One region of the Caldanaerobius fijiensis DSM 17918 genome, then DNA from elsewhere that is predicted to be linked to it. Evidence: riboswitches for the same ligand, from Rfam matches in the RefSeq annotation. Region 1 holds a riboswitch; the other holds the start of a gene.
The links. A riboswitch is a leader RNA that binds a small molecule or an ion and turns the genes downstream of it on or off. The one in region 1 is predicted to bind lysine.

Region 1 (7,475 bases):
ACGGAGAGATATATATGAGAAAAAATTCCTTTATAGTAATAGTAGCACTTCTTTTGATGATATTTTCTACTTTTAGCCCAAAAGCGTACGCTGCCAGTGCTAATGGCAGGCCAAAGTTTGTTATCGTAGTTATGAACAAAGTGGGATTGAGAGATTACGTAAAGTATGAGCTGCCCAACATAAAAAAACTTATACAATCAGGTGCCTTAGGCCTCCTCAATGTGAGAACGGCTAAAAACTATCATGAACCTTCTGCCTATTTGAGCATTGGCGCTGGATCCAGAGCAGAAAGCGACTATAATGGAGGATATGCGTTTAATTATAATGAGATGTACGATTTCGGAAGAGCGGGAGAACTCTACCATATATATACAGGAAACAATGCTTCAAAAGGCGATGTGGTAAATTTAAGCATCAATAGTTTAAAAGAGGTTTCTGCAAAGCAGGATCACCAGGTAGTGCCGGGCTTATTAGGACAGATTCTTAAAGATAAAGGAATACCTGTTGCTGTGCTGGGTAATGCTGATTTGCCAGATACATATAGGAGATATGTTTCGCTCATAGGAATGGATGAAAATGGCAAAGTTAAGGGCGATGTATCCGGTAACTTATCTAAGGATGACATGAATGCACCATACCTTATGAGCACCGATTATGATAAATTGTACGATGAATATCAGAAGTATTCTTCAAAGGGCGGCTTGCTTGTGATTGAGCTAGGAGATACCAGCAGAGCTGATGACTTTACATCAATGACAACACCTGATCTGGGTACTTATTACAGAGAACAAGCATTGAAGAAAGCCGATGCTTTTGTAGGGAAAATTGCCAGGTCGATGGATTTTAAAAAGGACATTTTGATGATTGTTACACCATATCCGTCAAAAGAAGATATAGCCAGCAATCACCTTTTGACGCCTATTTTAGTGGTCGGAGACGATTATAAGGGTGGTTTTATTACATCCTTTTCCACAAAAAGATTAGGTATTGCGCAAAACATAGACATTGCCCCCACTGTGCTTCATTTTTTTGATATAAGTGTGCCTAAATCAATGATGGGATTACCTCTGACGAGTATACAGAAATCGCCCGATATCGGTGAGGTACAGTTTAATACAGCGCAATCTAAATTGAATTATCTTAGCTACATGAACGAAAAGATTGTCGCCACTTATGTTCAGCGGCCATTTTTTATAAAGACCTATGTTATTGTTCAGATAGTAGTTTTGTTTCTAGCTATTATGGCACTGTTTTTCAGGGATGAGTATGCAAAACACATTAAGCCGCTGATTTTAGCTAATATGGCTGTACCTTTGGTTTTTTTGATTCTCCCTGTTTTTGATGTAAATTCAGCTTTTTTCAAAGCTGTCATTATATTGGCAGTACTTATTGCAATGGTCTTTTTGTCATTAACACTATCCAGAAATAACATGGATGTGATAATGACCCTCTGTATTATAACTGCTGCACTCTTAGCAATGGATATACTGACAGGGCAGAAATTGATGAAAAATTCGATATTGGGTTATGATCCCATTATTGGAGCAAGATATTATGGCATTGGCAATGAGTATATGGGGGTTTTGATGGGGTCCAGTATTATAGGTTTAACAGCCCTTATAGATAGATATAAAAAACCGTTTATGAAATACGTTGTTTCAGCCATATTCATATTTTTAATTTATATAATAAGTGCCCCCAGCCTTGGCACCAAATTAGGAGGGTTTATTGTCTCATTTATGGCTTATGGTACGTCTATGCTGTTGTTGTTTAACTTCAAATTTAACAAAAAAAATTTTGTATATTTGTTTGGATTTATGCTAATTATGATGATAGGTTTGTTTATTTACGACATGCTAAGAGGAGGTCAGTCTCACATAGGGAGAACTGCTTTGCTGGTTAGAGAGGAGGGCATCATGCCACTTCTTATGATATTCCAGCGTAAGTTATCAATGAATATAAAGCTTATAAGGTATACTATATGGACAAAAGTCCTGATAACATTTATTTTGGTTTTAGGGTTTTTGTTCTATAAACCTACAAACATACTCATAAATATATTTAAGCGCAACAAAGCGGTTTACGCTGGCTTTTTGGGTAGCACAGTGGGTATGCTTTTTGCCCTGGTTTTTAATGATGCGGGTATTGTAGCTGCTGCAACCATGTTTATATTTGTGGTTCCGTCTTTTCTGGTTATGGTGATCGACGAACTGAGCAACCCTTGACATCCTCGTCTGGAAGATATATACTGAAAACAGGGTAAGGCATGTCCTCAGGAATTTACGCTTTGGTGTTCTATTAAAGCTATCGTTGCTTATGGCAAAAGCAGTTCAGAAGAGTTCAGAAAGGAGATGTTTTGATATGGAAACTGTCAATCTTGAGGTAAAGACAAGAGAAGCAGGGAAAAGTGCTGCTCGCAAATTGAGGGAGAAAAATCTAATTCCTGCTGTTGTCTATGGGAAAGGTTTGGACAGTTTACCTATAGCCGTTAATGCATCAAAGTTCAACGAGATATATAAAAAGCACGGCCATAGCACGATTTTAAACCTGGTACTGGATGGCCAGGTGATACCTGGGATCATAAAAGAGGTGCAGTATGGTATCCTGGATAACAAGATAATACATATTGACTTCCAGCGAGTTTCTATGGAAGAGGATATTGAGGCAGAGGTCCCGATAGTGGTGGAAGGAACAGGTCTTATAGAGAGCAAAGGTGCTATTGTACAGCACCAGTTGAGAGAAGTGTCTGTGAGGTGTAAGGCTAAGGATCTACCTGAGAGTATTACGGTAGATGTATCTAATATGGAGATTGGAGATGTGGTTAAAGTGTCTGATCTCTCTGTGGCAGAAGCCGTTAAGATTCTTGATGACCCTGAGGAGATTGTCTTATCTATAATAGTTCCTGAAATCAGCGAAGTTGAGGAAGAAGAGCAGCCAGAAGAGGCTGAAAAAGAATAGAGAAAATAAAAGCCGGTTCTTAACCGGCTTTTATTTTCTCTATCCAATTTACGTAATGCATATTATATAGCGCTGACGCTGGCATCTTCACTTATATCCTGGTAGCTATTTTTGCTTAGCCTGGCAGGAATAACATCATTTCTCACCAGATCTTCATATGTTTCGCGCTTTACGATGATGTCTGCACGGCCATCTTTTACCAACACCACAGCGGGTTTTGTGAGCCGGTTGTAATTACTGGCCATGGAATAATTGTATGCTCCTGTGCTCAATACGGCGATGATATCTCCTGGGACTATATGAGGAAGACATATATCCCAGATCAACATATCTCCAGATTCACAACACTTACCTGCGATGGAAACGACCTCGCTATTTTTTTCAAAGACCTTGTTGGCGATGACGGCTTCATACTTAGCACCGTATAAAGCCAGCCGCGGATTGTCTGTCATACCGCCGTCTACCGAGATATACTTTCTTATGCCTGGTATCTCCTTGATGGCGCCGACAGTATACAAGGTTATGCCAGCATTGGCTATAATAGACCTTCCAGGTTCGACAATTACTTTCGGCATTTTTATATCAAGTTTATTTACCATTTTGTTCAAAGTGCTAAACACCATATCAGCGTAGTCTTCTATAGTGGCTGGATCATCTTCTTCAGTATAATATACCCCAAAACCACCGCCTAGATCCAGTTCTTCTGCTTCGTAACCTGTTTCATCTTTTATCTGCCTTATAAAACTTGTGGTTATTTCTACTTCATGCTTATACGATTGCATATCGAAGATCTGGGAGCCTATGTGGCAGTGGATACCTTTTAAATTTAAATTCGGCATCTTTATCGCCATATCAATAGCTTTCATGGCCTGGCCATCGGGGACGTTAAATCCAAATTTTGAATCCAGTTGCCCCGTCATAATGTATTCATGGGTGTGGGCTTCTATTCCCGGCGTTATCCTTATGAGAATATCTGCTTTTTTACCCAATGTACCTGCTATATGGTTTAGAATTTCTAATTCATAAAAATTATCCACTATAATACGTCCTACACCGGATTTGAGAGCAAATACCAGCTCTTCTGGGCTCTTGTTATTGCCGTTAAAATACACCTTGTTCATTGGGAATCCGGCCTGAACAGCAGTATATATTTCGCCTCCTGAAACGACATCTAGGCCTAATCCTTCTTCATCGATCAAACGGACCATAGCCATGTTCATGAAGGCTTTGGAAGCGTATAAAACCAGCCCATTATTCTTTTTCATAAAAGAATCATAATATCTCTTGCACGTTTGGCGAACAAGATCTTCATCGATAACGTATAGAGGAGTTCCAAATTTTTTAGCTAATCGAACAGCATCACATCCACCTATTTCCAGGTGATTTTTAGAATTGACCTTCATAGTACCATGTAATCTCACTTACTTCACTCCCTTAAATAATTGCGCATTTAAGGGAGTTTCCTCCCTTCCATGCGCGAGATAGCTCTCCACCGGCGGTTGTGCCGGTGACAGTCCTGTACCTATTCGATACAGGCCCAGCTACAAGAGATGGGCTTCTCTTGCGCTTCGGCGAAATACCCTTTCAGCCAGTTCATCGCTTCCCGGGCTCCGTGGCTTACTGATGTATTTCGCGCCTCTACTTCACTGCTGGAAGATGAGGTGTTCGTTTTTTACATTTTACAGCATAAAAAATATTATGTCAAGGGAAAATAAATGCATGGAGGTAGTTGTTTATGCAAAAGTTGACGCCGCAGGAACTTATGTATAGCTGCTTGAATAAAGCCGAGGAACAGGAAATGGTGCTAAAGGATAAATGCAATAAGTATGCCAGACGAATCGGTGACCCTGTGATAGCTGGGATTTTAAACGAGTGCAGCAAGATGGCAGATGATCACATATATGATATAAAGCAAAAGAAAAAGTCAATAAATATACCTTCACTGATTAAAACCAATATGTCACTGGATACGCTTGATTTGATGCAGGACCTCGTAAAAGAGATGACAAAACTTCAAACCTTTTATAATGATCAAATGATATTGATAACCAATCCTGATATAAGGGGACTTTTGACGAAGCTGAGAGACGAAGTAATGAAGGCCATATCGATGCTTCAGCAGCGAATAGAAGCGATGGAATCTAAGCCCACTGAAATCAATAAGGTTTTTTCAACGAGAGAAGGGTTGTAATGGGCTGGGTTCTCGCATTTGTTTTGAGCTGGATTTTGTTCCTGATTTGTATAGACTGGAAAAGATTATGGCCGAATGTAATAGGAGGCATATGGGCATCCATAATACAGATCATGGTAGATAAGATTTTTATAGGTTTAAACCTATATGCTATAAAAGAAAGCATCCTGTGCATATCGGGAGCCGGGTCGATTTTTTTTACATTGGGGCCGGTTTTTACTATGGGCACACTGATGGTACAACATCTCCCGAAAAATAGATGGGCGAGGCTTTTAAATATATTTATATGGGTTGGGTTTTTCATGCTTTTTGAGCGTGTCATGTGGGTATTCGGCTATCTGGAATACCGACACTGGAATTCGCTCTACAGCTTTTGGATTGATATAATGGCGCTAATTGATATTTCGTGGTTTGGAGAAAATTTTGTCAAAAGGATGAGGTAATAGCAAATGTATCTTTTGGTAGTTTATTTGATAGGCATAGGAGCACTGGTTTATATTTACATAAGAATTTTAAAGTCGAAGAGATGGTGATGGTTATGAAAGTGGCGATCGTAGGGGCAGGTATATCAGGTCTTGCGTGTGCGTACCAGTTGGAGAGCTACGGAATTGATCCCATCATATTTGAAGCTCAATCTGCTGTGGGCGGTGGATATAATCATGTTGCCGCGATTTTACAGGTATTCACGAGATCTATAAAGGATCCTCTAAGATATGAAAAATATAAATACGATATACCGATACAGCCGACAGCTGTTATAAATAAGATCATCATGAATGGACCTACTAAGAAAAGTATTATACGCGGCAATAACCTTGGGTACTTTTTTGTGAGAGGACCTGAAGAGGGTTCTCTGGAGAGTAACTTGTTTAAACTTATAAAATCCAACATAAATTTTAATACGAAGATCGATGACCTTGAGCCTCTAAAAAGGGAATTTGATTATGTGGTGGTAGCCACTGGAAGCAATCAATTTACGAAATTATACGGCTGCTGGCAGGATCTCATGGAAACGTGGCTTAAAGGGGCTGTGATATTAGGAGAGTTTGATCCCAATGTACTGATGATGTGGATAAATATTGTTTATGCAAAATCGGGATATGCGTACTTAGCACCATATGATTCCAGAAGGGCCTTACTGGCTTTAATGGTTCCTTACATTAAAAAAGACGAGTTAGAAACCAACTGGCAGACATTTTTGAAAATAGAGAATATAACAAATGAAAGAGTGGAGGAATTTGTTATTCAACATAAGTCCGGAAATGTCTATCCCCATACAGTAGAAAACGTCTATTTTGTAGGCAATGCCGGAGGGATTTTGGAACCGTTTCTTGGATTTGGCCAATTTCATGCCTTGCTATCGGGTAGTATTGCAGCTAAATGCATAGTAGAAGCGAAAGATTACGAGCAAGAGATTAAATATATCCATGAAGAATTTATGAAGATGCTGACTTTTAGAAAGGCCCTGGATGCATTGACGAATAGAGGCTTTGATTTCATCGTCGGGTTATTGGGTTTTCCAGGCTTTAACAAGATCATTTACAATACAGGTCTAAATGTGGTCAGGTATGCTTCCTGGCTTGTCGATAATGCATACAACAGGTTTTGGGGTGAAAAGCCTTTAAGGTGAAGGAGCTGGTGGTATAGTGAGAGTGGCGATTGTTGGTGCTGGTATATCGGGGCTTGCATGTGCCCATGAGCTAGAGAGGCTTGGGATAAATCCCGTGATATTTGAGAGGCGTTTTACAGTAGGAGATTTTCATCAACATTCTGGGGTCATACTAGGGATATTTACCAGACCGATACGTGACCTGTTTAGATATATTGAGGATAACTATGATATAACCCTTTTTCCTCTGAATAACGTCAACGAAATAACTGTGTATGGCCCGGGGCGAAAAACTGTAGTCAGGGGTGAAGGATTAGGGTATACATTTTTGAAAGGACAGGATGAAAATTCTATTGAGAATCAGTTGAGGCGTTTGGTTAAGTCTAAGATTAATTTTAATATCCACGCAGATTATAGGGTTTTAAGCAAGGAATACGACTATGTGGTTGTGGCATCGGGAAACCATCTCATAAGCAGCGATATAGGCATATGGCGGATGACGATGCACACCTTTATCAAAGGAGCTGTAATATTGGGGGATTTTAATCCTCAAGCCATGCACATGTGGTTTAATACCCGATTTGCCGGTTCAGGTTATGGTTATATGATACCTTTTGATAATAAGAGGGCGACATTGGGATTGGTGGTACCCCATATAAGCCAAGGCGATATAGATGAACACTGGGATCTTTTTTTAAAAACTATTAAACTTGATAA
Region 2 (7,475 bases), on a different contig from region 1:
CTATATTTCTTCTGTGATGAGGTATTTTAGACCTCTTTAATCGGCTGATATCCTCACCGTTTACGATTATCTGCCCCGTAGTAGGCTCTTCTTCTTTTAGCAAAAGCTTTATAAGCGTAGATTTCCCAGCACCGCTGGAACCCACTACAAACACAAACTCACCCTTGTTTATGCTCAAATTGATATTAGAAAGCGCAATAACGCCGTTTGGATATACCTTGGAAACACCGATTAACTCTACCATCATTAAAACAACTCCTTAAGTATCCGTAAGCGCATATTTTTCCATAAACTTTATGTATTCGTCAAACATAAGCGCGATTTTTAAGATAACCGCATCGTCAAAATCCCTCAAATCAAGACCTAACAACCTCTGAATTTTGTCCAGGCGATACACCAGCGTGTTCCTGTGAATATACAGGTTTCTGGAAGCCTCGCTTATGTTGAGATTGCTCTCAAAAAACTTTAAAGCTGTATCATACAATTCTTTATCTTCCAGAAAATCTTTTTTGTTTTTAAATATCTCATTTAAATAAGCTTTCTCAATTTCTATAGGTATCTGACTTATCAAACGCTTTAGCCCCAGCTGTTCATAATCCAATATCTTGTTTTTGTCTTCGAATATTTCCCCAAGGACCATAGCTGTCTCAGCCCTTTTATATATCTTTCTTAAATCGTATAGGCTCTTGCTTATGCCGCCTATAGCAACCTTTACTTTTTCATATAATTCTGCAATTAGCGTATCTAAAATAGACATGGCCACCTTTTGGGGGCTGTCGCCGTTTTCTTCCACACTCTTTATGAGAAGCACTTTGTCCGTATCGATATCTATAAGGATTTCCGATGCTTCATCGGGAAACATTTGTTTCAGAATCTCTCTTACCTCTTCAAATGAAGAATTCATCTTGACGAGTATAACCATCCTATCTTTGATAACAGGTACCTCGGTCTTTTCTGCGGCCTTTTCTATATTTATATCGCGCCCCTCTATAATATTGCGAAAAATACTTAACCTGTTTGTATCTGTCTTGTTAAAGCCTATGATCATCTGCTCGATGAGCCCTATATATTTCTGCACCTCCGGAGATAATCCTTTCATAGCAATGCAACACAAAAATTTTCCGTTCATTCTTACACTTTTATAAATCCAGTTGTTTATAACAAAAAAATTGTCGTACTCAAAAAAATCCTCAAAATTCGCTATAGGTATAGAAGTGCCTTCGCTGCTGCCCACAATGCATTTTCCTTCAGCATCGTATATATTAAAAGGCAGACCTACAATATCCATAACCTTTTCGTATACACTTTTGTATATATCCACAGAAATCAACCCCTAATACATAGTATACTATATTAATGACAAAGAAAAAAGCAGAAATAATATCTATATAATTATTTCTGCTTTTCATTTGAAAATCCTTCTTTAATTTAACTTATCTGTTCAAAATAGATTTTTCCGTCTCCTTGTCAAACAGATGTATCTTATTCATATCAAAGGCTATCTTCTGCATATCCCCTTCTTTTGCCTTGCTTCTGGGATCAACGCGAGCTATAATCTGCTGACCTTTTAGATCCATGTAAAGGAACGTCTCTGCACCTAAAAGCTCTACTACTTCGACCTTTGCATCAATAACAGCTCCTGGATTGGCGCTTATGAACACTTCCTCATCGTGGATATCCTCAGGCCTGATGCCCAGCACAACCTCCTTGCCTATATATGACCTGTTGACGAGCTTTTTAACCTTTCCATCAGGCAACTTCAGAGAAAAACCTTTAAACTCCGCATAGACCTCAGAGTTCTTCTCTACCAACCTTACGTCTATGAAATTCATCTGCGGACTTCCGATGAATCCGGCCACAAACATGTTGGCAGGATAATCGTATATGGTCTGCGGCGTATCCACCTGCTGTATAACCCCGTCTTTCATGACGACGATTCTGTCGCCCATTGTCATGGCCTCTGTCTGATCGTGAGTTACGTATATAAATGTGGTCTGAAGTCTCTCATGAAGCTTACTGATCTCTGTCCTCATCTGAACTCTTAATTTTGCGTCCAGGTTTGACAAGGGCTCGTCCATCAAGAAGACCTTGGGTTCACGCACAATAGCACGGCCTAATGCCACCCTCTGCCTCTGACCTCCTGAAAGGGCCTTAGGCTTTCTATCCAACAGGTGCTCAATATCAAGTATCCTCGCCGCTTCTCTTACCCTCTTATCTATCTCAGCCCTTGGCATTTTTCTCAGCTTAAGTCCAAACGCCATATTGTCATACACCGTCATATGAGGGTACAGCGCGTAGTTCTGGAAAACCATCGCGATATCCCTATCTTTAGGCGGAACGTCATTGACCAATCTATCGCCAATATACAGTTCACCCTCTGTAATTTCTTCAAGGCCTGCTACCATCCTCAACGTAGTAGATTTTCCGCAACCTGATGGTCCGACTAATACTATAAACTCTTTATCCTTTATCTCCAGATTGAAGTTATCGACAGCCTTTACTCCGCCTTGGTAGACCTTAGAAACGTTCTTTAAGATAACCTGTGCCATAATTCTTCCTCCAATCATTAGTGTATTAACGTTTACAAACGTTACAGGTATATTATAATATAAATTGTCGAAAATTTATATTATGTATACTATACATAGTTTTATATCATTTTTTGTTAAAAAACGATATACTCTTCTTCCCTTTAATTTATGTTTGACTTAAAGTAACAACTCTGGTATATTAGAATAAAATATAATATTGAAGACATAACAGATAGAGGCGCGCTGTTTATGAGTACTGTATGGGAGATGGGAGAAGTCGATGAACTGCAGAAAAGGAAACAGCGCCGAAGGGCCGGTATTCTCCGTACCGGTGACCTGGTCAGTATGTGAACAACATGCTGACTGTCATCAGCGATGATGGAGAGCTATCTGGTTTATAGTCGTGATGTCTATAATGCCAGCTAGTTATTCCACATAACTAGATTTTTTTATAACTATTTTTATAGGAGGTATTTTAATGAAGAAAAACGTAGCTATAGTCGGTGCCACAGGACTTGTCGGAAGGACTTTTCTCAAGGTACTGGAAGAGCGCAATTTCCCCATCGAAAATCTGTACCTCTTTGCGTCTAAAAAATCAGCAGGTACAAAGATAAACTTCAAAGGCACAGACTATGTAGTAGAAGAACTAACAGAGAATTCTTTTGACCGCCCTATTGATATTGCGCTATTTTCTGCTGGGGCCAGCGTAAGCCTGAAGTTTGCGCCTATAGCAGCATCAAAGGGAGTCGTGGTCATAGATAATAGCAGTGCATGGAGAATGGATGACAGCGTACCCCTCGTAGTACCTGAGGTAAATCCTCAAGACGTTGGATGGAACAAAGGAATCATCGCAAATCCCAATTGTTCCACGATACAGATGGTGGTGGCCTTAAAACCCTTACATGATGCATTTAAGATAAAGAGGATCGTGGTATCTACGTACCAGGCGGTTTCCGGTTCTGGCAAAAAAGGTGTTGATGATCTCAGGAGGACATTAAACGGTGAACAGCCACAGTTTTATCCGCATCCCATAGCCAACAATTGCTTGCCACATATAGATGTATTCCTGGATAATGGCTACACCAAGGAAGAGATGAAAATGGTCAACGAAACCAAGAAGATCATGGGCGACAGCAGTATAAAGGTAACCGCTACTACAGTCAGGGTCCCCGTTGAAAATAGCCACAGCGAATCAGTCAACGTGGAATTTGAAAAGCCCTTTGAGCTATCTCAGGTATTCGACATCCTGTCAAAGGCCCCCGGTGTCATCGTCATGGATAAACCACAAGAGAATGTATATCCACTGGCAACCATTGCATCTGGGCACGACGAAGTCTATGTTGGCAGGATAAGAAGAGATGAAACCGTGGAAAACGGCCTGAACCTGTGGATAGTAGCAGATAACATAAGAAAGGGCGCCGCAACCAACGCCGTCCAGATAGCCGAATTGTTGTTATAAATGAAAGGAGTGGTACAATGCCCATATTTAAAGGATCGGGAGTGGCCATAGTTACGCCCTTTACCGAGGATGGGGTAAACTATGACAAATTGGGAGAGTTGCTGGAATGGCATATAGAAAATCATACAGACGCCATAATCATATGCGGTACTACCGGAGAAGCATCTACTATGACCGATGAAGAGCGAAAGGGCGCTATCAAGTACACCGTTGAAAAAGTCGCAGGGAGAATACCCGTCATAGCGGGAACCGGGTCTAACGACACCGCTCACTCTATTGAACTCAGCAAATACGCTGAAAGCGTAGGCGCCGACGCCCTCCTGTGCATAACGCCCTATTACAACAAGACGACTCAAAAAGGTTTGGTAGCTCATTTCACCGCTATAGCCGATAGTGTAAACATACCCATCATTATATACAACGTGCCTTCAAGGACCGGTATGAACATAACGCCTGAAACGCTCTGCACCTTATCAAACCATCCCAATATAAGGGGCGTAAAAGAAGCCAGCGGCAATATAAGCCAGGTGGCTGAAATCGCCAGATTGTGCAGAGACAAGCTGGACATATATTCTGGCAATGACGATCAGGTCGTACCAATCCTATCGCTGGGCGGAGTAGGCGTTATATCCGTTACAGCCAATATTCTTCCTGCAAAGGTACACGAAATGGTGGAAAAATACTTAAGCGGCGATGTGGAGGGCGCAAGAGAGCTTCAGCTGGAACTTAATCCTTTAAATAACATCCTGTTCATAGAGACAAACCCCATACCTGTAAAAACCGCCATGAACATGATGGGCATGGGCGTAGGCAAACTCAGACTCCCGCTGGTAGACATGGAGGATAATCACAAAGAGATGTTGAGGCAAATGTTAAAGAAATATGGCTTGCTGTAAAGCCATGATATAGAAAGGTGAATAAAATGATAAGGTTGATACTACATGGATGTAACGGAAAAATGGGGAAAAACGTGATAGATGCCGTCAAAAACAGCAGTAAATTTACAATAGTGGCAGGTGTCGACAAAATAAACTCAAAACAGGACTTCCCAGTCTATAGTAGATTAAAGGAGGTTAAAGAGCCTGCCGATGTGGTCATAGACTTTTCGTTCCACACAGCCATACCGCAACTCGTAGAGGATGCCGCAGAACTAAACCTCCCTGTAGTAATAGCTACTACAGGGCTGGACGCAAAAGAGGAAGCCCTCGTCCTTGAAAAATCGGCTCAGATACCCATATTTATGTCAGCAAACATGTCCTTAGGCATAAACCTTCTTGTAAAGCTGGTGACACAGGCGGCAAAAGTACTCTACGAAAACAGTGACATAGAAATTATAGAAAAACATCACAATCAAAAGCTGGACGCTCCCAGCGGCACCGCCCTCATGATCGCAAAAGCTATCAACGACACCCTCGGCAACACATTCAATTTTACTTATGGTAGAAATCCATCAAGCGGCAAAAGGGAAAAAAATGAGCTGGGCATACACGCCATAAGAGGAGGTACTATAGTAGGAGAACATGAAGTGATCTTTGCAGGCCGCGACGAGGTCCTTGAAATCAAACACACAGCACAATCCAGAGCGGTGTTCGCTGAAGGCGCATTAAAGGCCGCTGAATTTATCATCGGAAAGCAGCCAAAATTATATTCAATGAAAGACTTATTAGAGGAAGGATGAAAGCATGAGCACACAAGATGAATTCTTAAATGATCCTTATCAGATCGCCCGATACATAAAAAACGCCAAAAAGTCCACACCGGTCAAGGTGTATGTAGAAGGCAACCTTGATAAAAACACCTTTACAGATTTTAAAGGCTTCGGGTATGGCCCTTTCTGGGTATTATTCGGAGAATACGACATCATCAAAGAATACCTGGAAAAATATAAAAACCTCATCAAAGATTATGTCATCGAAAATGACAGAAGAAATTCAGCCATACCACTTCTGGATATCAAGAATCTGGAGGCGAGGATAGAGCCCGGTGCCATCATCAGAGATATGGTAAAAATCGGGAAAAATGCTGTTATAATGATGGGGGCCGTCATCAATATAGGTGCTGAGATCGGTGAAAACTCCATGATCGACATGAACGCGGTCATAGGTGCAAGGGCTAAAATAGGAAAGAACGTCCACGTAGGCGCAGGAAGCGTTGTGGCAGGTGTATTAGAACCTCCCAGCAGCGTGCCTGTTGTCGTCGAAGACGGCGTATTAATAGGAGCCAATGCAGTGGTATTAGAAGGCGTTCATATAGGCGAAAAAGCGGTAGTAGCTGCAGGCTCGGTAGTCATAGAAGATGTACCCCCAGGAATGGTCGTCGCAGGTGTGCCTGCCAAGATCGTCAAAAGCGTAGACGATAAGACCAGAGATAAAACAAAACTCCTGGATGATTTAAGAGGCTAAAAATCTAAGCGTAAGCCTTTTGCGCGATGCTGCTAAGGCTTACGCTTATCTGTTATTCATCATTTTCTTTTACTTTGTTTCCATTATCGACCTTTTCCATCTTTGAAATGGATACCTCGTACGCTGTCTTTGTTACAACCTCATCCTCTGATATCCTTTTTTGATATTCCCTGCTTTGAATCCTTCCCCACAATCTTATCCTGTCACCCACTTTTAACTTTTCGCTATAGCGGGCATTTCTACCCCAAGCGATCACAGGTATATAATCAGATTTCCTGTAAGCCCTGTTTACAGCTATCAACAAATCAGTGATTTCCCTGCCAAAAGGCGTAGACCTGTAAACAGGTTTTTTACATATATATCCGTCTATAAATATTTCATTGGGATTTTTAACCACTTCGTCGTCACCTATCACTTTTAAATCCCTCACGAATACCGTAAGCACCAGATGCCTTTTGCCGTCTTCAGTCGTCCTGTTATAAGACCTGAGCTGTCCCTCTATTTTAAGCCGCGCACCTTTTTTTATGTCCATGCCGGGTATGAGCCTCTCCGATATGGTCAAAGGCAATAAATCCTTGCTCTCACTCAACCTTGGAACCTCTATGGTGGTCTGATAAAAGACCTCCCCAAACAACTCATAACCGTACTCAAGATCCGAAATGATCTTGCCTACAATATTTACAACATTATTTGCCAGCTGGTTGGCCATTTTCCTCTCCCCTTCAATCTTAAGTTCTCTATATAAATATATTGTTTCAATAAAAAAATATGATTATTAACTGTAAAGGGCGTCAAATATTGCCTCACCTGCACCATGTTCTGCCTTGCCACCCATCAAGAGAATCATGTCGTTTTCAAAAGCGTTTTCAATAGCGCATCGCAAAGAATCGCCCATATTATTGAAAAATACTTCTTTCCCATCCTTATTAATATTTTCACTTTGTTTAATATCTGAAGATATAAAAATCACTTTTTTTATATCCAAAGCATCGCACCAGTTTTCTATAGAATTTTTCATCTCATCGTTAAATCCGCTATCCTCTATCAGCTGACACACCACAATAAGCTTGTTGTAATCAATAA

Region 2: another riboswitch for lysine. It lies ahead of BUB87_RS11445 (aspartate-semialdehyde dehydrogenase); the one in region 1 lies ahead of lysA (diaminopimelate decarboxylase).

Annotation. Positions count from the first base shown of each region.
Region 1 is NZ_FQVH01000003.1:46,305-53,779, forward strand. Features, by position in the region: gene BUB87_RS02520 (hypothetical protein) at 15-2,225, shown strand; gene BUB87_RS02525 (50S ribosomal protein L25) at 2,362-2,958, shown strand; gene lysA (diaminopimelate decarboxylase) at 3,021-4,361, opposite strand; lysine riboswitch at 4,433-4,607, opposite strand; gene BUB87_RS02535 (hypothetical protein) at 4,694-5,149, shown strand; gene BUB87_RS02540 (hypothetical protein) at 5,149-5,592, shown strand; gene BUB87_RS02545 (NAD(P)/FAD-dependent oxidoreductase) at 5,688-6,779, shown strand; gene BUB87_RS02550 (NAD(P)/FAD-dependent oxidoreductase) at 6,796-7,475, shown strand, end outside.
Region 2 is NZ_FQVH01000035.1:6,408-13,882, reverse strand. Features, by position in the region: gene ftsE (cell division ATP-binding protein FtsE) at 1-244, opposite strand, end outside; gene BUB87_RS11455 (PucR family transcriptional regulator) at 260-1,321, opposite strand; gene BUB87_RS11450 (ABC transporter ATP-binding protein) at 1,434-2,549, opposite strand; lysine riboswitch at 2,757-2,928, shown strand; gene BUB87_RS11445 (aspartate-semialdehyde dehydrogenase) at 3,010-3,990, shown strand; gene dapA (4-hydroxy-tetrahydrodipicolinate synthase) at 4,008-4,886, shown strand; gene dapB (4-hydroxy-tetrahydrodipicolinate reductase) at 4,913-5,668, shown strand; gene dapD (2,3,4,5-tetrahydropyridine-2,6-dicarboxylate N-acetyltransferase) at 5,673-6,392, shown strand; gene BUB87_RS11425 (single-stranded DNA-binding protein) at 6,445-7,101, opposite strand; gene BUB87_RS11420 (Mur ligase family protein) at 7,168-7,475, opposite strand, start outside.